2 regions of the Streptomyces mirabilis genome follow, and region 2 is predicted to be linked to the other one. Evidence: riboswitches for the same ligand, from Rfam matches in the RefSeq annotation. Region 2 holds a riboswitch; the other holds the start of a gene.
The links. Region 2 has a riboswitch for glycine ahead of gcvT (glycine cleavage system aminomethyltransferase GcvT). Riboswitches for the same ligand answer to the same signal wherever they lie in the genome.

Region 1 (10,483 bases), 5.1 Mb from region 2:
AGGTGGAGAAGTTCCGAGAGTTCCTCGACCAGATCTCGCCCGAGGACTTCGGGACCAACAGCCAGTGAGGGGACCGGTCGACCGGTGACGGGACCGATCGCCCGCGGGTGGGCGATCGGACGCCGGGCTCGTGGGTCGGGGAGTGGCGTCCGCCCCCTGACAAACCGATGGATCGCAGGACTCCGGGGCGGCAATGGCCCGTGGCCCGTGTGGCGCGCTGCGGCCCGCTCCGAGAGCATTCGGCTAGCCTTTCCCCGCGGTGGGACACGGGAAACCACTCTTAGGGTGATTATCACTCGGCGTGCCGAGTGTGGCGATCGTTGACGCACCCCCGGTGACTGCCTACCGTCGAGAGGGCAGGTCAAGGACGGAGGTCGGCGTGAGAATCAGCGGCGACGGTACGGCTGGGGGTGCCCCCGGACGAAGTCTGGGGGAGAGCAGCCCGTACCCGCTTCACGGCAGCGCGGCCGATCACGTTCCGCAGCGGCCGACAGCGGTGTCTGGCGAGCACGGTGGGGGAGGGGCGGCTGCCGAGGAGATCGGCTACCGCGGTCCTACGGCGTGTGCCGCCGCGGGCATCACCTACCGGCAGCTGGACTACTGGGCCAGGACCGGTCTGGTCGAACCGAGCGTGCGGCCCGCTTACGGGTCGGGGACCCAGCGGCTCTACAGCTTCCGGGATGTCGTCGTCCTGAAGATCGTGAAGCGGTTCCTCGACACGGGAGTGTCGTTGCAGAACATCCGCACCACGGTCCAGCACCTCAGGGAACGCGGCTTCCGGGACCTGGAGCGGATGACGCTGATGAGCGACGGCGCGACCGTCTACGAATGTTCCTCGCCCGACGAGGTCCACGCCCTGTTGCAGGGCGGCCAGGGTGTCTTCGGGATCGCCGTGGGCGTGGTGTGGCGGGACGTCGAGAGCGCGCTCTCGCAGTTGCACGGGGAGCGCGTGGACACGGGCGAGACGCTCGTCGGGCACAACCCGACGGACGAGCTGGCGCGTCGGCGCAATCGGGCCGTCTGAGGTCCGCAAAGGCATTGTCAGTGGCGTAGGGCAGCATCGGACATGTGAGAACCGCGCCTACGATCCTGCATCTCGACATGGATGCCTTCTTCGCCTCGGCGGAGCAGGCAGCCAAGCCGAGCCTGCGCGGGAAGGCCGTTGTTGTGGGCGGACTCGGACCCCGCGGAGTCGTCGCGACCGCCTCGTACGAGGCACGGGTCTTCGGGGTGCACTCGGCGATGCCCATGGCCCAGGCACGGCGGCTGGCGCCGAACGCCGCATATCTCGTCCCCCGCTTCACCCTCTACCGGGAGGTCAGCGAGCAGGTGATGGGGCTGCTGGGGGCGCTGTCGCCGTTGGTGGAGCCGCTGAGCCTTGACGAGGCGTTCGTCGATCTGGAGGCGGGGGAGGCGGCCTGGGACGAGGCTTCCGCGCGGCTGGCCGGGGTGAAACTGCGCGCGGACATCCGGGCCGTCACGGGGCTGACGGGTTCGGTGGGGCTCGCCGCGTCCAAGATGCTCGCCAAGATCGCTTCGGAGCAGGCGAAGCCCGACGGTCTCGTGGTCATCGAACCGGGGACGGAGCGCGCGCTGCTGGGGCCGATGTCGGTGCGGACGCTGCCGGGTGTCGGGCCGGCGACCGGGGACCATCTGCGCCGGGCAGGGATCACCACGGTCGACGAGATCGCCGAGGCGGGCGAGGACGAACTCGTACGGCTGGTGGGGAAGGCGCACGGGCACGCGCTCTACGCGATGGCGCTGGCGCACGACGAGCGGCCCGTGGTGGCCGAGCGGGAGACGAAGTCCGTGTCGGTGGAGGACACGTACGACGTGGACATCCACGACCGGATGCGGGTCGGCTTGGAGGTGCAGCGGCTCGCCGACCGGTGTGTGCGGCGGTTGCGGGGTGCGGGGCTGTCCGGGCGGACCATCGTGCTGAAGGTGCGGAGGTACGACTTCTCGACGCTGACCCGGTCCGAGACGCTGCGGGGGCCGACGGACGACCCCGGCGTCGTACGGGAGGCCGCCGCACGGCTTCTGGAAGCGGTGGACACGACCGGGGGCGTGCGGCTGCTGGGGGTCGGCGTCTCGGGGCTCGCCGACTACACGCAGGAGGACCTGTTCGCCCAGGCCCAGGCCCAGGCGCAAGCGGAGGCGGAGGCGGAGGCCGCCGCGGGGGAGTCGGCGGTACTGGAGCATCCGGGCGAAGAGAGGGCGGAGGGAGCGGCTGCCGAGCAGGCGCCGCCTGCCGAGCGGCGGTGGCCTGCGGGGCATGACGTGCGGCACGCGGAGTTCGGGCACGGGTGGGTGCAGGGGAGCGGGCTCGGGAGGGTGACCGTGCGGTTCGAGACGCCTTACTCAGAGCCGGGGCGTGTGCGGACGTTTCGTACGGATGATGTTGCGTTGGAGTTGGCTGATCCGTTGCCGTTGGTGATGGGGGCCGTGTGCGATCGCCGTGGGGGGTGAGGTCGGTTCGACAGTCGCGGGTTGCTTGTGGCTGGTCAGTTCCGCGCGCTCCTGGAGAGGCGCGTCAGCGGGGCGCAGACCGCGAAGTCACCCTTCGTCCGTGCCTGCCAGGCGGCCGAAGTCGCGGTCCGGGGGTGGAGGTGGGGGCGTCACGTCCAGGCCGTAGTGGTGGTAGAGCTGGAGTTCCTGTTCGGGGGAGAGGTGGCGGCCCACGCCGAAGTCGGGGGCGTCCTTGATCAGGGCGCGGTCGAAGGGGACACGCAGCGTGCCCTCGACGACTTCGCTGGGCTCCAGGGGGACGAAGGCGTCCCTGCTGAACAGGCCCGTCCGTATGGCGGCCCACTCCGGGACGCCCGTCGCGTCGTCGAGATAGACCTCGTCGACCGTGCCGATCTTGGCGCCGTTGCGGTCGAGCGCCTTGCGGCCGATCAGGTTGCGCGGATCGATGTCGGTCTGCACGGTCCCTCCACTCGCTAGCAACTCATCCGTAAGCACTACAAAAGAGCACATTCGGGAAGGTGGCCACTCGAAAGCTCGTGCGTTGTCCTCGCTGGTAGGCTGGCAAGCGGCTGCTGACCCCGTGCGGGAGAGTCCTCCAGACACCATCGGAGGCGCCGAAGGAGCAAATCCTCCCCGGAATCTCTCAGGCACACGTACCGCACGGACGAGGTCACTCTGGAAAGCAGGGCGGGTGTCGAAGGCCTCCGCTCTCACCGACGGTGAAAGCCGGGTCGCAGTGAGCGGGCGGTCCGGTGAAGCTCTCAGGTTGAGATGACAGAGGGGGAGGCCGTCGGGGTACCCACGCCGTGGTGCCCCTCGAAGGTCGTGTCAGACCAGGAGGCCTCCGCAATGACCGCCCATCGCATTCCGCTCTCCGAGCTCGAACAGGGAATCCCCTTCGAGCAGCGCCACATCGGGCCCGACCCCGAGGCGCGGGCCAAGATGCTCGCGCAGGTCGGGTACGGCTCGCTCGACGAGCTGACGGCCGCCGCTGTGCCGGACGTCATCAAGAACGCCGAGGCGCTGGAGCTGCCGGGCGCGCGCACCGAGGCCGAGGTACTGGCCGAGCTGCGCTCCCTCACGGACCGCAACCAGGTGCTCGACTCGATGATCGGCCTCGGCTACTACGGCACGTTCACGCCGCCGGTGATCCTGCGCAACGTCATGGAGAACCCGGCCTGGTACACCGCGTACACGCCGTACCAGCCGGAGATCTCCCAGGGGCGGCTCGAAGCGCTGCTGAACTTCCAGACCGTCGTCGCCGAGCTGACCGGGCTGCCCACCTCCGGCGCCTCGCTGCTCGACGAGGGCACCGCCGCCGCCGAGGCGATGGCGCTGTCCCGGCGCATGGGCAAGAACAAGAAGGGCCTCTTCCTGGTCGACGCGGACACCCTGCCGCAGACCGTCGCCGTCATCGAGACCCGCGCCGAGCCGACCGGCGTCGAGATCGTCGTCGCCGACCTGGGCGAGGGCATCCCGGCCGAGATCGCCGGGCGTGAGATCAACGGCGTGCTGATCCAGTACCCGGGCGCCTCCGGTGCCGTACGAGACCTGAAGCCCGTCATCGAGCAGGCGCACGAGCTCGGCGCGGTCGTCACGGTCGCCGCCGACCTGCTCGCTCTCACGCTGCTCACCTCGCCCGGTGAGCTCGGCGCCGACATCGCGATCGGTACGACCCAGCGCTTCGGCGTGCCGATGGGCTTCGGCGGTCCGCACGCCGGATACATGGCGGTGCGAGAGAAGTTCGCGCGCAGCCTGCCCGGCCGCCTGGTGGGCGTCTCCGTGGACGCCGACGGACACAAGGCGTACCGGCTCGCCCTGCAGACGCGGGAGCAGCACATCCGCCGCGAGAAGGCGACCAGCAACATCTGTACGGCGCAGGTGCTGCTCGCGGTGATGGCCGGCATGTACGCCGTCTACCACGGTCCCGAGGGCCTGCGGACCATCGCGCGGCGTACGCACCGGTACGCCACGATCCTCGCCGCGGGCCTGACGGCCGGCGGGGTCGAGGTCGTGCACGGTGCCTACTTCGACACGCTGACCGCGCGGGTGCCGGGCCGGGCCGCCGAGGTCGTGGCGGGCGCGCGCAGCGGAGGCGTCAACCTCCATCTCGTCGACGCCGACCACGTGTCGATCGCCTGCGACGAGACCACCGCCCGCAAGCAGGTGGGCGCCGTCTGGACCGCGTTCGGTGTCGACGGTGACATCGAGGCCCTGGATGCCATCGCCGAGGACACGCTGCCCGCGGCGCTGCTGCGCACCGACGACTACCTCACGCACGCGGTCTTCCACCAGTACCGCTCCGAGACCGCGATGCTGCGCTACCTGCGCAGGCTGTCCGACCGTGACTACGCGCTCGACCGCGGCATGATCCCGCTGGGCTCCTGCACCATGAAGCTCAACGCGACCACCGAGATGGAGCCGGTCACCTGGCCCGAGTTCGGCCAGCTGCACCCCTTCGTGCCCGCCGAGCAGGCGCAGGGCTATCTCACCCTCATCCAGGAGCTGGAGGAGCGGCTCGCCGAGGTCACGGGGTACGACAAGGTGTCGCTCCAGCCGAACGCGGGCTCCCAGGGCGAGCTGGCCGGGCTGCTCGCCGTACGCGGCTACCACCGGGCCAACGGCGATGACCAGCGCACGGTCTGCCTGATCCCGTCCTCCGCGCACGGCACGAACGCCGCGAGCGCCGTGATGGCCGGCATGAAGGTCGTCGTCGTGAAGACCGCCGAGGACGGCGAGATCGACGTCGAGGACCTGCGCGCGAAGATCGAGCAGTACCGCGACGAGCTGTCCGTGCTGATGATCACGTACCCCTCGACGCACGGTGTGTTCGAGGAGCACGTCGCCGACATCTGCGCGCAGGTGCACGAGGCGGGCGGGCAGGTGTACGTCGACGGTGCCAACCTCAACGCGCTGGTGGGCCTCGCCAAGCCGGGCCACTTCGGCGGTGACGTCTCCCACCTGAACCTGCACAAGACGTTCTGCATCCCGCACGGCGGTGGCGGTCCGGGCGTGGGCCCGGTCGGCGTACGCGCGCACCTGGCGCCGTACCTGCCGAACCACCCGCTGCAGCCCGCGGCCGGTCCCGAGACCGGCGTGGGACCGATCTCGGCCGCTCCCTGGGGCTCGGCGGGCATTCTGCCGATCTCCTGGGCGTACGTCCGTCTCATGGGCGGTGAGGGCCTCAAGCGGGCCACGCAGGTGGCGGTGCTGTCCGCGAACTACATCGCCAAGCGCCTGGAGCCGCACTTCCCGGTGCTCTACACCGGCCCCGGCGGGCTGGTCGCGCACGAGTGCATCATCGATCTGCGTCCGCTGACCAAGGCGACCGGCGTCAGCGTCGACGACATCGCCAAGCGGCTCATCGACTATGGCTTCCACGCGCCGACGATGTCCTTCCCGGTGGCCGGCACGCTGATGATCGAGCCCACCGAGTCCGAGGACCTGATCGAGCTCGACCGGTTCTGCGAGGCGATGATCGCCATTCGTGCGGAGATCGACAAGGTCGGCTCGGGCGTCTGGGCGGCCGAGGACAACCCTCTGCGGAACGCGCCGCACACCGCCGCCGCACTCGGCGGCGAGTGGGAGCACGCGTACACCCGCGAGGAGGCCGTCTTCCCGGCCGGTGTCTCGGCCGCGGACAAGTACTGGCCGCCGGTGCGCCGCATCGACCAGGCGTACGGCGACCGGAACCTGGTCTGTTCCTGCCCGCCGCTGGACGCTTACGAAGCGTAGTCACCCTCGGATACGCGTCGGGGCCGGTTCGGAGATCACGTCTCCGGGCCGGCCCCTCTCCATGTCCGGGTGGCGGTCACCGTCACCCGGTTGTGCGGCTCAGGCGGCCGTCATCACGTGCTCGCTGCCCTGGGGGCGGTGCGGGGCGATGATCTGGCCGTCGGGCAGGAGCTCACCGGTGTCCTCGAAGAGCAGAACGCCGTTGCACAGCAGGCTCCATCCCTGCTCCGGGTGGTGCGCCACGAGGCGGGCGGACTCCCGGTCGGCTGATTCGGCTGTCGGACACGGTGGCTGGTGCTGGCACATGGATGGGATCTTTCGCTGGGATGAGAGATGAGTGGTGGCTGTGGTGTCTTTCCCGCGGCTTGAAGTGCTCATGGCCGCCCCCCGGTGGTGTGTGTTTGGAACCCAGTGTTGCCCTACGGGCGTCAATCCGCAGGGATTTCGCAGCAGCGCTCCTCACAGGTTGGAGACGCCTCACCCGTGCGGACGGTTCAGTCCAACTGCACGGTCCCTTCGGGGGGTTCGTGGTGGCCGGATGGGGCTAGTCCGGTCGGGGCGGAGGGGCGTTCTCCCTCGTACGAGCGCTGTGGGGCCCGAACGAGCGGACGGGTTCGGTCGGCAACGTGCCCCGCGACCGGGACAGCGGTGGCGGGGCACGGGGCGATGCGGTCGGTGTGCTTCTCCGGGTGGGTGATTACGCGGGCGAGCTGAGCAGTGGGGCGGGGGTGAGCCGGTGCGTGAGGACCGGGAGGAGTTCGGCGACGCGGTGCGGGCGATGCGGGGCGATACCGGGCGGCGCGGGCGCCAGCGGCACCAGGAGATCGGTGGCGGCCGGGTGCCCGGTGGCGCCGTCCGCGGCGCAGTCGCCGTGCAGCCAGAGGGTGAGCATGTAGAGCTCGGGAACGGACAACAGCCGCGGCTGGTACGGCTGGCCCATGTTCTCGGCGTGACGCAGGGCGCGCTCGGTGGAGGCGATGTAGGGGCCTTCGAAGAAGTGCGAGAAGGCCCAGCCGTCGGGAGTGAGCATGGTGTCGGCCGCGGCCACCGACCGCTCGCCGCAGCGGATCAGGAAGCGCCATCCGGCGAGCCGGGTGGTGGAGGCGCCGGCCGGTGTGATGCGGTCCAGAACGTGTACGGGCAACGGGAGTTCGGGGGTGACGGGTCCCTGGGCCATGCGTAGGGACGGGGTGCGGGCCTCGCGGACTGCGGTGGGGGAACCGAGTGCCGTGAGGACGGTGCGCAGGGCGGGCGAGGGAGCCGGGGGGACATGCAGCGGCATGGTGGGTCGCCTCTCATTCGACAGGCACAGTGGCGCGAGGGCGGGGGCGGACGGCGCTGTCAGCTCTCGGGGTCGGAGGGGCGAGGGGGCTGGATCTGCCGACAGGATGTCGCCTGCCGCACGTCACCTCGACGACAGGACCTAGGACCGCGAGCGCCAACTCTCCGCCTCGTTTGCGGAGTTTATACGACACGTGTTCAGATGGTGTTTCATCTAGCTGTCCTGAATATGAAGAGCAAGGCGATATTCGGTCGATGAAACGAGAGGTTCATCCCGATTCCGTGTCGGGCCCCGCCGGTGACCTCGGATTGCTTTGTCGGAGCGGTCGGCCGATTCTCGTCGGCGTTTTTCACGAGATCGTGTCAGGCTGAAACCGCGCCCTGGTTCATGCCCCGTGAATGTGCCTCCGGACAACGGGTACCAGGGTATCGGTCGACGAGGCCGTACAGGGCGTTATCGATCGTGTTGCCTGGGCATCATCCTCCGGGACGGCAGGGGCCGGAGGATCGGTCTGCCCATTCGAGGAGGGACGCTTCGATGGGAGAGAAGGTCGTGGCAGGGTCGTACGACCTGTCCGATCGCCGACACTACCGAGGCAAGCTCCGGCAGTGTCTGGCGGGGCTGGCGCGACTGCTGGAGGAGAAGCGGTTCGATCGCCCGAAGAATCTCATGGGGCTGGAGATCGAACTGAATCTCGCCGGGCCCGACGGCATGCCCAGGATGATGAATGCGCAAGTACTCGAAAGGATTGCGAGCCGAGACTTTCAAACAGAACTTGCCATGTTCAACCTGGAAGTCAACATAGCCCCACATCGATTGGACGGCCGGGTATTCGACCGGCTCGCCGAGGAGCTGCACACCTCGCTCGCATATGCCCATCGAAAGGCCGGCGAACTCGACGCGGGAATCATGATGATCGGGATTCTGCCGACCCTCGACCGTGACGACCTGGTCTCCTCGAACCTGTCGGACGTCGATCGCTACACCCTGCTCAACGATCAGATCGTGGCCGCCCGCGGCGAGGACTTCGTGCTCGACATCGACGGGGTGGAGCGCCTCGTCTGTACGTCGAAGTCCATCGCGCCCGAGGCCGCCTGCACCTCCGTGCAGTTGCATCTCCAGGTCACTCCGGCCCGCTTCGCGGACGTGTGGAACGCGGCGCAGGCCGTTGCCGCCGTGCAGGTCGCGATCGGTGCCAACTCGCCCTTCCTGTTCGGCCGTGAGCTGTGGCGTGAGTCGCGCCCGCCGTTGTTCCAGCAGTCCACCGACACCCGGCCGCCCGAGCTCCAGGCGCAGGGGGTGCGTCCGCGCACCTGGTTCGGCGAGCGGTGGATCTCCTCGGCGTACGACCTCTTCGAGGAGAACCTGCGCTTCTTCCCGCCTCTGCTGCCCATCAGCGACGAGGAGGACCCGCTCGCGGTCCTCGACGCCGGAGGCATTCCCAGGCTCGCCGAACTCGTGCTGCACAACGGCACGGTCTACCGCTGGAACCGGCCCGTGTACGACGTCGCCGACGGAGTCCCGCACCTGCGCGTCGAGAACCGGGTGCTGCCTGCCGGTCCCACCGTCACCGATGTCGTCGCCAACGCGGCGTTCTACTACGGGGTCGTGCGTGCGCTCGCCGAGGAGGCGCGGCCCGTGTGGACACGGCTGTCGTTCGAGTCCGCGGCGGCCAACTTCGACGCGGCCTGCCGCCATGGCATCGACGCGCGTCTGGAGTGGCCGCGGCGGGGACGGTACGGGGGTACCACCGCGCAGGTCGAGGCCGTGCACCTGGTCCGTGACGAACTGCTGCCGCTCGCCGCGGCGGGGCTGGACGCGTGGGGCGTCGAGCCGGCCGACCGGGACTATTACCTGGGGGTGATCGAGGACCGGTGCCGGTTGCGGGCCAACGGGGCGACCTGGCAGGCGGCCACGTTCCACCAGGCGCTGGAGAAGGGTCTCGGGAGGAATGCCGCGCTGGCCGCGACCACCCGGCGCTACGGCGAGTTGATGCACCTCGGTGAGCCCGTGCACACCTGGCCGGTGGGACTGCCGGAGCGGGTACCGCTGGGCTGATCGGGGCGGGCTGGTCGTAGTGGGGGTGAGGGGGATGAGTTCCCCGAGCCGGTGTCCCCGGGGCAGGCTGCCTGTAGTGGGTGTGGATGGGGCGGATGGCCTGTGTGGGAATTCCTGGACCGGGATGGCCCGCGGGAGTGTCCCTGGGCAGGGTGGTCTGTGGTGGTGACCCGGGTGGGGGCCGCCCGCGCCGGTGCGCCGGGTCCGGCGGGGTGTGGCGCTGCGCCCCGGGCAGGGTGGCCTGCGTTGCTGCCCCGGGCGGGCTGTGGTGGTGGTTATTTGGGGGGTGTCAGCCTTGGCTCTGGCTGCCCGCTGCAACGATCGCCTTGAGGATCACCGAGTGGATCTGCGTGGGGTCGTTGACCTGCTGGCCGGAGCCGCCGGTCGCCTTGGCGATCTCCTGGACCTCTGCCTTGTCGGCGTCCGGGCCCACGGCGATCGCGATGAGCGGCACCGGGCGCCGCGGGTCGGTGAGCTTCTGCAGTTGGGTGACGAGGGCGGAGCGCGAGATGCTTCCCGGGTCCTGGTTGACGCCGTCGGTCAGCAGCACCAGCGCGTTGAACTTCCCCTTGACATAGGAGGAGGTGGCCGCCTTGTACGCGGCGAGCGTGGTGTCGTACAGGCCCGTCGCGCCGTTCGGGACGGGAGTCAGGGAGCTGAACGCCGCCGACAGCCTGTCCCGCTGGGTGCCGTTGCCCTTGTGGTCGCCCAGGCGTTCCGTGGGCACCAGCACCCGGTAGTCGCGGTCGCCGTCCAGGCGGGTGGAGAACTTCCACAGCCCGATCTCGTCCTCCGAGGTGAAGGTCGCGAGGGCCTGCAGCAGGGACGCCCTGGTGACGTCCATACGGGACTGGCCGGTGCCCGGCACCGGCTGCGCCATGGACGCGGAGGCGTCGACGACCGTGGTGATCCGGGCGCTCTGCACCGTGATCGTCCACG
Region 2 (10,483 bases):
CCATAGGGGGTGAGATCCATGGGCACCGGTTTGGAGGCGATGAACAGCGCGGTGCCCCTGCGGGTCAGGGTGAATTCGTGCTCGTCCGGGTAGTAGCCGTGATGCGCGAAGACCGTTTTGAGCAGGCGGTAGTGGGAGTCGTAGATGTAGTAGCACCCGCCCGGTTCCGGCGCACCGGCCGGCAGGTTCGTATATGCCGGGGGAAGGGCGAGAGTCCCCTGCCACCAGGTCAGCACCGGTTGTCCCCGGTCCCGGCGGCCGTCGTAATAGGTCTGGACCTTGAAGTCGGCGTTCTGGAGGTTCGCGGAAGGCAGTGGGCGGAACCAGACCGGATCACCCGAGTCGTCGTTGACCAGTGCCCCCGTCTGGCCGACCATCTGGTCCGCGCTGAACGGGGCGACAAAGATGTCTCCGTGAGCCGTTCCCGGTCTGTTCGCAGTCACGGTCACCCGCATGGGGTGAAGGCCCGGTTCGGAGACGAAACTCCACACATCGCTGCCCGACAGGATCGGGGGTGGAGTGCTTTCCGATGGAGGGAAGGGTTTCGTCGCGCACCGGCGGGACGCGCCCCCTTGGGGACTCGCCGTGGCCGACGGCACGCAGTTTGTGAAGACACACCCCGCGGCGAGCACGCAGGCTCCGACGGTGCGACGGGTCCTTCTCCGTGTCCGGCGGACCCGCGGAGCTCGCGTCACCATTGCCGACCTCCTTGGCACCCGGAACCCTTCTCCGATGGCGGTGCCGCTCGTCTTCGAACGTCTGGTTCGGTTCACTCCTCCGACCCAGAACGATCAAGACCGGGAGCTGTTCCTCTGGTGACGGTATGCAGCAAGAGGGGCCCGCGCCTGCTGAAGGCCACTCAGGTAGGCCGTTCGGCAGGTACGGCCTCACCCGGACATACGGCAGCGCAGCTCCCTTGCGAGCAGCAGGCCGTCCTTGAGGGCGAAGTGTTCCCGGCCAGGGGCGATGAGGCCAGGCGGTGGATGGAGAGAGCACCCAACTCACTTGCGATGCGCCGGAGTTCGCTGACCCCGCCGCGTCCGCTTCGGCGCAGGTAGCGGCCGTGCGCGGACAGAGTGCCACGAACCCCCAGGCCAGGCGCACGTCCCGTGGGATTCCCGGCGACTTTCACGCCTGCCCCAGGGGCATTTTGGGGACTTTGCGCCGAGCAGGCAGGGAAGCCCCTGACAGCGCTGAAAGACGCGAACGCTCAGGTCGGGGCCCGTCCCCTCAGCACTCGATGATATTGACCGCCAGCCCGCCCCGCGCCGTCTCCTTGTACTTGACGCTCATGTCCGCGCCCGTCTCCTTCATGGTCTTGATGACCTTGTCGAGGGAGACCTTGTGGGAGCCGTCGCCGCGCATGGCCATGCGGGCGGCGGTGACCGCCTTGACCGCTGCCATGCCGTTGCGTTCGATGCAGGGGATCTGGACGAGGCCGCCGACCGGGTCGCAGGTGAGGCCGAGGTTGTGTTCCATGCCGATCTCGGCGGCGTTCTCGACCTGTTCGGGGCTGCCGCCGAGGACCTCGGCGAGGGCGCCCGCGGCCATCGAGCAGGCCGAGCCGACCTCGCCCTGGCAGCCGACCTCGGCGCCGGAGATGGAGGCGTTCTCCTTGAAGAGCATCCCGATGGCGCCGGCGGCGAGCAGGAAGCGCACGACGCCGTCCTCGTCCGCGCCCGGGATGAAGTTGATGTAGTAGTGGAGGACCGCCGGGATGATGCCCGCGGCGCCGTTGGTGGGGGCCGTGACCACCCGGCCGCCCGCCGCGTTCTCCTCGTTCACCGCCATCGCGTAGAGCGTGATCCACTCCATCGCGTGGGCCAGCGGGTCGCCCTCCGCCCGCAGCTGGCGGGCCGAGACGGCGGCGCGGCGGCGGACCTTGAGGCCGCCCGGCAGGATGCCCTCGCGGGACATGCCCCGGGAGACGCACGCCTGCATCACACGCCAGATCGCGAGGAGCCCCTCGCGGATCTCCTCCTCGGTGCGCCAGGCCCGCTCGTTCTCCAGCATCAGGGCGGAGATCGACAGGCCGGTCTCCTTCGTCAGGCGCAGCAGCTCGTCGCCCGTGCGGAACGGATACTTGAGCACCGTGTCGTCGAGCTTGATGCGGTCCTCGCCCACCGCGTCGTCGTCGACCACGAAGCCGCCGCCGACCGAGTAGTACGTCTTCTCCAGGACGAGTGCGCCGGAGGCGTCGTACGCGAAGATCGTCATGCCGTTCGCGTGGTACGGCAGGGCCTTGCGGCGGTGCAGGACCAGGTCGTCGTCGAAGGAGAAGGCGATCTCGTGCGTGCCGAGCAGGGCGAGACGGCCCGACGACTTGATCTGCTCCACGCGGTCGTCGGCGCCCTCCACGTCCACCGTTCGCGGCGACGCGCCCTCCAGGCCCAGCAGCACCGCCTTGGGGGTGCCGTGGCCGTGGCCGGTCGCGCCCAGGGAGCCGTACAGCTCCGCCCGGACCGTGGCCACCGAGGCCAGCAGCTCCTCGTTGCGCAGCCGGCGGGCGAACATGCGCGCCGCACGCATCGGGCCCACCGTGTGGGAGCTCGACGGGCCTATGCCGATCGAGAACAGGTCGAAGACCGAGATGGCCACGGGGACTCCTCACAACAGGGGTGGTGCATGGGGGCGGGCGCCGCGCACGGCTCCGGTTCCAGTGTGCGCGGCGTCCTGGTGAATCGTACGTTCCGTGCGAATTTCTGTACGAAAGTGAAATTTCGCAGGAACTGGTTCTGTACTACTTCAGGCCGGGGTACAGCGGGTGCTTGTCGGCCAGGGCGGAGACCCGGGTCTTGAGGGACTCCGCGTCGTACGAGGGCTTCAGCGCCTCGGCGATGATGTCCGCGACCTCGGTGAAGTCCTCGGCCTGGAAGCCGCGGGTGGCGAGGGCGGGCGTGCCGATGCGCAGGCCCGAGGTCACCATCGGGGGCCGCGGGTCATTCGGGATCGCGTTCCGGTTGACCGTGATGCCGACCTCGTGGAGACGGTCCTCGGCCTGCTGGCCATCCAGCTCGGAGTTGCGCAGGTCGACCAGGACCAGGTGCACGTCCGTGCCGCCGGACAGGACGTCCACGCCCACGGCCTTGACGTCGTCCTGGACCAGGCGCTCGGCCAGGATCCGCGCGCCGTCCAGCGTGCGCTGCTGGCGCTCCTTGAAGTCGTCGGAGGCGGCGACCTTGAAGGAGACGGCCTTCGCGGCGATCACATGCTCCAGCGGACCGCCCTGCTGGCCGGGGAAGACCGCGGAGTTGATCTTCTTGGCCAGCTCGGCGGTGGACAGGATCACGCCACCGCGCGGGCCGCCCAGCGTCTTGTGGGTCGTGGTGGTGACCACGTGGGCGTGCGGCACCGGGTTGGGGTGCAGGCCCGCGGCCACGAGGCCCGCGAAGTGCGCCATGTCGACCATCAGGTACGCGCCGACCTCGTCCGCGATCCGGCGGAACGCGGCGAAGTCCAGCTGACGCGGGTACGCCGACCAGCCCGCCACGATCAGCTGCGGCCTGGACTCCTTGGCGAGGCGCTCGACCTCGTCCATGTCGACCTGACCGGTCTCATCGTTCACGTGGTATGCGACCACGTTGTACAGCTTGCCGGAGAAGTTGATCTTCATGCCGTGGGTCAGGTGCCCGCCGTGCGCGAGGTTCAGACCCATGATCGTGTCGCCCGGCTTCAGCAGCGCGAACATCGCCGCCGCGTTGGCCTGGGCGCCCGAGTGGGGCTGTACGTTCGCGTGCTCGGCGCCGAAGAGCGCCTTGACGCGGTCGATGGCGATCTGCTCGACCACATCGACGTGCTCGCAGCCGCCGTAGTAGCGGCGGCCCGGGTAGCCCTCGGCGTACTTGTTGGTCAGGACCGAGCCCTGGGCCTCCATGACCGCGACCGGAGCGAAGTTCTCCGAGGCGATCATCTCCAGGGTGGACTGCTGGCGGTGCAGCTCGGCGTCGACGGCGGCGGCGACGTCCGGGTCCAGCTCGTGCAGGGGCGTGTTCAGAAGCGACATCAGTCAGAAGTCCTTAAGAGCCGGAGAACTCGGTGTACTCGTCCGCGGAGAGCAGGTCGCCCGGCTCCTCCGCGATGCGTACCTTGAACAGCCAGCCACCCTCGAAGGGGGCGGAGTTCACCAGCGACGGGTCGTCCACCACGTCCTGGTTGGCCTCCACGACCTCGCCGGTGACCGGCGCGTACAGGTCGCTGACGGACTTGGTCGACTCCAGTTCGCCGCAGGTCTCGCCCGCGGTCACCGTGTCACCGACCTCCGGAAGCTGGGCGTAGACGACATCGCCGAGCGCGTTGGCCGCGAACTCGGTGATGCCGACCGTCGAGACGCCGTCCTCGGCGACCGACAGCCACTCGTGCTCCTTGCTGTAGCGCAGCTGCTGGGGGTTGCTCATGGCCTGAATTCTCCTGTACGCGGGGGAGTGCGGATGAACGGGATGACCGAGTGGTCCTGGGATACGAGACGTGACACAGCGGCGTGCGTCACGTGGGCGCGCTGAACGGGGCCCTTTCGGCCCCGAAGCTACTTCTGGCGCTTGTAGAACGGCAGCGCCACGACCTCGTACGGCTCATGGCTGCCCCGGATGTCCACGCCGACCCCGGCCGTGCCCGGCGCGGCATGTGCGGCGTCGACGTACGCCATCGCGATCGGCTTGCCCAGCGTCGGGGAGGGCGCGCCGGAGGTGACCTCGCCGATCACCTTGCCGTCGGCGACGACCGAGAACCCGGCGCGCGGTACGCGACGGCCCTCGGCGACAAGCCCGACGAGTACCCGCGGGGGGTTCTCCTCGGCACGGGAGGCGGCCTCCTGGAGCGCGGCACGCCCCACGAAGTCCCCCTCCTTCTCGAACTTCACGACCCGCCCGAGCCCCGCGTCGAAGGGGGTGAGCGAGGTGGTCAGCTCATGCCCGTACAACGGCATGCCCGCCTCCAGGCGCAGCGTGTCGCGGCAGGACAGGCCGCAGGGGACGAGCCCGACGGGCGCGCCCGCGTCCGTCAGCGCCTGCCACAGCTTCTCGGCGTCGGACGGGGCCACGAACAGCTCGAAGCCGTCCTCGCCCGTGTAGCCCGTACGGGCGATCAGCGCCGGGACGCCCGCGACGGTGCCCGGCAGGCCCGCGTAGTACTTCAGCCCGTCCAGGTCGGCGTCGGTCAGCGACTTGAGGATGCCGGGGGACTCGGGGCCCTGCACGGCGATCAGCGCGTACGCGTCCCGGTCGTCGCGCACGAGGGCGTCGAAGCCGGCGGCACGCTCGGTCAGCGCGTCCAGCACCACCTGGGCGTTGGAGGCGTTCGCGACGACCATGTACTCGTTCTCGGCCAGCCGGTAGACGATCAGGTCGTCCAGGATGCCGCCGTCCTCCCGGCAGATCATCGTGTAGCGGGCGCGGCCGACGCCGGCGGAGGCGATGTTGCCGACCAGCGCGTGGTTCAGCAGGGCGGCAGCCCCAGGCCCGGTGACCGTGATCTCGCCCATGTGCGACAGGTCGAAGAGGCCGGCCCGGGTGCGCACGGCGAGGTGCTCGTCGCGTTCGGAGCCGTAGCGCAGGGGCATGTCCCAGCCCGCGAAGTCGGTCATCGTCGCGCCGAGCGAGCGATGCAGGGCATCGAGCGCGGTGAGACGGGGTGCGTTACTGCTCATCGGTGGGGCTCCCAAGGCATGACGGCGAGGTCGTTCCTCCCCATCTGTCATCGGAACCTGAGAGGTTCATCACGACCCCGCGAACGGAGGTCCTGACTTGCACCTTGGGTGGAGCCACTGGAGAGCGGCCCGCTTTTCAGATGTGCCTCGCCCGCGCGGTAACGGGGCCTGAGAGATTCAAGGGAGGGACTTGCTCCTTCGGCGCCCGGGTACCCGAAGGTTCCCGGAACTCTCCCGCGCGGATTCAAGCGGCCGGTATGCAGTTGGCGGGCACATCATCGCACGCGCCGTCCGATCACGGCAGTCCGCATCTGTAACCGGCCTGTGGCAGTCCGCGTACGGAAACGAGAGACACCGCGCATTACCTTCTCTTTACACTCGACGGGGATGGGACTCCACACCCAAGGGGAGGACGATCACGGTGAACAGGACCACGGCGTACGCCACGACCTCGGGCCTCGCGCTGCCCGAGCAGCCCGGCGCCCCGGCCAGGACCCGGGAGGCGTGCGGAGCGCTGCCGTCGGCCGTCGTCCGCGACCTCAGGGCGCGCGCGGGACACTCTCCGCACGGTCTGCACTTCGGAGCGGCCGACGTCGTCGTGGTCACCGGGTTGCCGGGCAGCGGCAAGTCGACCCTGATGCGCCGCGCCGTCGAGGGACCGCGCATCGACTCCCAGGACACCAGGGACCGCTGGGACGAGCGGGGGGCCGGCCGGCTGCCGTACGCCGTCTACCGGCCCCTCGTCCGCCTCGCGCACTACGCGGGCCTGCGCCGCGCGCTGCGCTCCGGTACCGGGGTCGTCGTGCACGACTGCGGTACGCAGGCCTGGGTGCGCCGCTGGCTCGCCCGCGAGGCCCAGCGCCGCGGTGGCACCCTCCACCTGCTGCTGCTCGACGTCACGCCCGGCACGGCGCTGGAGGGCCAGCGCGAGCGCGGCCGGGGCGTCTCGCGCTACGCGTTCGCCCGTCACCGGGGCGCGGTCGCCCGGCTGCTGCGCTCCGCCGAGCGGGGCGACCTGCCGGAGGGCTGCGGCTCGGCGGTGCTCCTCGACCGGGATGCGGCGGACGTGCTGCGGAGGATCGGCTTCGGTGACTGAGAAACGGACGGGAGTGGCGGCGAGTAGCCGAGAGCGACCGAGAGCGGTCGGGAAGTCGTACAGGCCCACTAATCTTTCCAGCCAGAACACCAGAACAGTGGTTCACCGCAGGCGGTAGACAGGTAGACAGATGGACATCCCCGACTTCCCGGACTTCTCGGCATCGGCGTACCCGCAACCCGGCTCTCACCCCCACTCGCACGGCGGCTGGCCGGGCAACGAACTGGAGGAGGTGCTCTCCGCCTCCCTCGGAGTGCCCTCGGCCGGCGGCCGCATCGTCGAGGTCCTCGGCCGCAGCTTCGTCTGGGTGCCGCTGCCCAACGGCGGCGGACCGCACGCGGGATCCCTCGACCTGCCCACCCTGGAGATCGACGGCCAGGCGTACGTGCCGGTCTTCAGCTCCGAGGAGCAGTTCCGCCAGGTCGCCGGCAGCCATCTGTCGTACACGATCGCGCCCGCGGTCGATTTCGCCCGCGGGCTGCCTCCGCAGGTCGGCATCGCGATCAACCCGGACGGGGTGGTCGGTGTGCCGCTGCCGCCCCTCGCGGTCGCCGAGCTGTGCCGGGCCGGGCGCACCCCGCTGGACGGGCCCACGAGCGGTGGCCGGGTGAAACTCTACGAGCCCGACTGGCAGGACGATCCGGTGGACTTCTTCGCCGCCGCCTCGGCCGAGTTCGCGGCGACGGGCGTCGTACGGACCGCCCGCCGTTGTCTGGCCAGCATCGAGGGCGACGACCCGGTCATGTTCGTCGGGGTCGAACTCTCCGTGTGGGAGGGAGACCTCCGCGCCCTCCCCATGGACGCGCTCTCCCGCGCCCTCTCCCGCGTCGCGGTCAAGTGGCCGGTGAACCTGGTCCTCCTGGACGTCGCCCAGGACCCGGTGGGCGACTGGATGCGAGCCCAAGTACGGCCCTTCTATCAGCAGACCCAGTAGAAGCGCCCCGCAAGGGGCGCGAGGAACTGCGCGCCCAGCCACGAACAACCCGCAGCCTCCAGACCACAACGGGCACCGAGCTCTCAACGGCTCCCCCAGCGGAGCGCATTCGCCGCTTAAGCTGGTTTCATGGCTCGGCCGGGGTTCGGCCGAGGTGTTGGTCGACGTCATGATTTCTTCACGAAGGGGCGGTTGAAGGTGAGCGCGTCGGGCACGGCCGCGGCCGGTCAGGTCGAGCACATGCTGCGCCAGGTGACGCCCGGGCGTTACGACGCCTACGAGGCGCTCCTTCGCGCGCTCGCGACCCCGTCGTCCGGTCAGGTGTGGATGCTGCTCTGGCACGGCCAGGGCGGCTCCCCGGACGCCCAGTACGGGAACATGGAGGTGGACGGCTTCGGCTACGCGCCGTGCGTCACCTCCGCCCAGGAACTCTCGGCCAGCGGCTGGAACCGGTCGTACGAGGTCGTCGACGGCCTCGACGTGGCCCGCACCCTCTACCCCAATGCCGCGTAGTTAAGCGACCTGCGGTTTCGTCAAATGGGCGGCGGGATGCGGCTCGTCACATCATGCCCAGTCCGGGACGAGGGCGTAGGTGTCCTTGGCGATCTTGCGGAGCATCCCGTCTTTCACCCAGGTCGAGAGCTGTGTCCATAGGCTCTTGATGTTGGAGCAGGCGATCGCTTCGGCGATCTCCTGTGACCGCCAGGGTCGTTCGGGATCGGTTCGCAGGAGGTCGAGCACGAGCGTCTTGCGGCCCGGAGTGAGGGATGGGCGGGTAGGAGCGGGCGGTGGCATGACCGCCTGATGGACCGCGATGTCCAGGGCAGTGATGTCCTGGCTGATCGCCGGGCGGGGGTCGACGGGGTTGCCGGGGTATCGGGTCATGGGGCACTTCACCTTGCGGGCGCTGACGCGGGGGCGCCGGGCCGGCAGCAGGTTGGCGAGTACGGCTTGGCCGATGCGTCCCGAGCACCCGCTGCTGTCTTCGGCGGGCAGGATGCCTCGCGCCGCGGTGAGCTGGTCCCGCGCTGCTTCGAGGGCCACGGTGAAGCTCACGCGGTCGGGATCAGTCCCCGACGCGGCCTCGGCGGCCTCGACCATGGCCCTGCGGAGAACCTGGTAGAAGGCCAAGGTCGCCCACAGTTCCTGCTCCAGTCCGAACGGGTCGCAAGACCGCAGGACCCGTCCGCGAAGCAGCGTGTGCCGCAGCGAATAGAAGGCCGACTCGATCTCCCACCGCTCATGGTAGAGCCGCACCAGCACGGACGCCGGGTCGCTGCCGGGGTCGAGCAGTGTGGTGACCAGACGGTAGCGGTCGTGCACGCGTTGCCCGTCGCGAAGGGTCACGGTGATGTCCGCCTCAATGACCCGGAGCTTGAGCCCGCCCAGCAGGGTGAGGTAGGAGCCGTCGGCGAGGACTTCCAGGACGACGGGCTTGCGGTGCGGGCCGAGGCGGACCAGCAGCTGAGCACCGCTGCGGGCGACGGCTGCATAGAAGTTGTTCCCGTCGAAGCCACGGTCGGCCAGGAGGAGCATTTTTGGTGACAGGAGGTGCATGAGCTGGGCGGCATGGGTCGGTTCGCCGACGCTGGTGGGGCCGAAGACTGCGCCGAGTAAGCCTCGTGTCCCGGTCTCGACCAGGGCCGTCAACCGCAGGGCCGGGTAGCCGGAGATGCCCCACCGGTGCTTGGACTTGCTGAACAGACTGCGGATCCGAGGCTGGTCAGGGGCCTTGAGCGAACTGCAGCCGTCGAAGGCGACCGTGCGCCAGGAGCGGTAGCAAGTGCCCTTCGTGCCTGGCCGGGCGAGTGGCCCGGACACCGCGTCGAACAACGCCTTCAACGGAGCCGGCCCCAGACGGCGCCGCAGATCGCGTAGTGCCTTCTCCGACGGCCGGTGCGGCGCCAGTCCGTGCAGGCCGACGACAAGCTTGTCCCAGACACGCGCATAGCCCAGGGCCGGGAACATCGCCAAAGCCAGGAGGAAGTAGATGCCGACGCGTGAGGGGAGATGCCGCAGGCGACGATGCCCGGTCCGAGTCTCCTCCAGTACGGCGTCAGCCAGTTCGAACGGCACATGCTGGGTCAACTCGCCGAGGTGCCCGGGCGCGAAAGCGCCAGCCGCGCAGGTGATGGTCTCGGTGAACGTGGTGGTGGCACACTGATCGGGCAACGGGACCTCTCGGGAGGGAAGACCTTGGTCGGCTTCTCTGCCTAACGAAGGTCCCGTTGTCACGTCCGTGGCATCGACGGGCGCAGTTTGACGAAGCCGCAGGTCGCTTAACTACGCGGCATTGCCCTCTACCCCGACCACTTCGGGCTCTGGCTCAATCCGCACGCCCCGGGCGGCGGGGTCGGCATCCCATGGCTGGATCTGCGCAGAATCGCGGCGGGTCTGGAGCGCCAGCCCGCCGGTCCGCTGGGACTGTCCGAACCCGGCATCGAGATCCCGCAGTTCTACGCCCTGCTCACCCAGAACGCACATCGCACCACCGCCGTGCGCTCGCTGCGCCGCGCCTGGGTGCAGCCGGCGCTCGGGGCGCCGTATCTGGCCATCGGGCTCGACGTCTACGACACCTCGCCGCCCGCTGTCGACTCGGTGCGGGCGATGATGCAGCAGTCCATCGGCGCGGTTCCGGACGGGCTGCCCGTGTCGACCGTCGCGATGTCGGACGAGTACGACCCGGTGGCGATGTGGCTGCGCGCCAACGCGCGGCCGTTCTACGACCGCGAGGCCCACGCGGCCCCCGCCCAGGCTCCGATGGCGGGTGGGTACGGCTATCCACCGGCACCCGGCGGATACTGATCCGACG

Region 1: linked by a shared signal. The riboswitch ahead of gcvP (aminomethyl-transferring glycine dehydrogenase) and the one ahead of gcvT (glycine cleavage system aminomethyltransferase GcvT) in region 2 are both predicted to bind glycine.

Annotation. Positions count from the first base shown of each region.
Region 1 is NZ_CP074102.1:7,499,973-7,510,455, forward strand. It holds gene SMIR_RS33140 (bifunctional nuclease family protein) at 1-68, shown strand, start outside; gene SMIR_RS33145 (MerR family transcriptional regulator) at 380-1,024, shown strand; gene SMIR_RS33150 (DNA polymerase IV) at 1,069-2,469, shown strand; gene SMIR_RS33155 (PRC-barrel domain-containing protein) at 2,557-2,928, opposite strand; glycine riboswitch at 3,043-3,138, shown strand; gene gcvP (aminomethyl-transferring glycine dehydrogenase) at 3,319-6,204, shown strand; gene SMIR_RS33165 (DUF5999 family protein) at 6,304-6,510, opposite strand; gene SMIR_RS33170 (hypothetical protein) at 6,902-7,486, opposite strand; gene SMIR_RS33175 (glutamate-cysteine ligase family protein) at 8,024-9,544, shown strand; gene SMIR_RS33180 (substrate-binding and VWA domain-containing protein) at 9,834-10,483, opposite strand, start outside.
Region 2 is NZ_CP074102.1:2,389,309-2,399,791, reverse strand. It holds gene SMIR_RS10345 (arylsulfotransferase family protein) at 1-443, opposite strand, end outside; gene SMIR_RS10340 (L-serine ammonia-lyase) at 1,231-2,598, opposite strand; gene glyA (serine hydroxymethyltransferase) at 2,741-4,003, opposite strand; gene gcvH (glycine cleavage system protein GcvH) at 4,017-4,394, opposite strand; gene gcvT (glycine cleavage system aminomethyltransferase GcvT) at 4,523-5,641, opposite strand; glycine riboswitch at 5,676-5,787, opposite strand; glycine riboswitch at 5,788-5,888, opposite strand; gene SMIR_RS10320 (AAA family ATPase) at 6,057-6,737, shown strand; gene SMIR_RS10315 (enhanced serine sensitivity protein SseB) at 6,868-7,671, shown strand; partial or broken gene SMIR_RS10310 (enhanced serine sensitivity protein SseB C-terminal domain-containing protein) at 7,870-8,175, shown strand; gene SMIR_RS10305 (IS4 family transposase) at 8,236-9,843, opposite strand; partial or broken gene SMIR_RS10300 (enhanced serine sensitivity protein SseB C-terminal domain-containing protein) at 9,970-10,476, shown strand.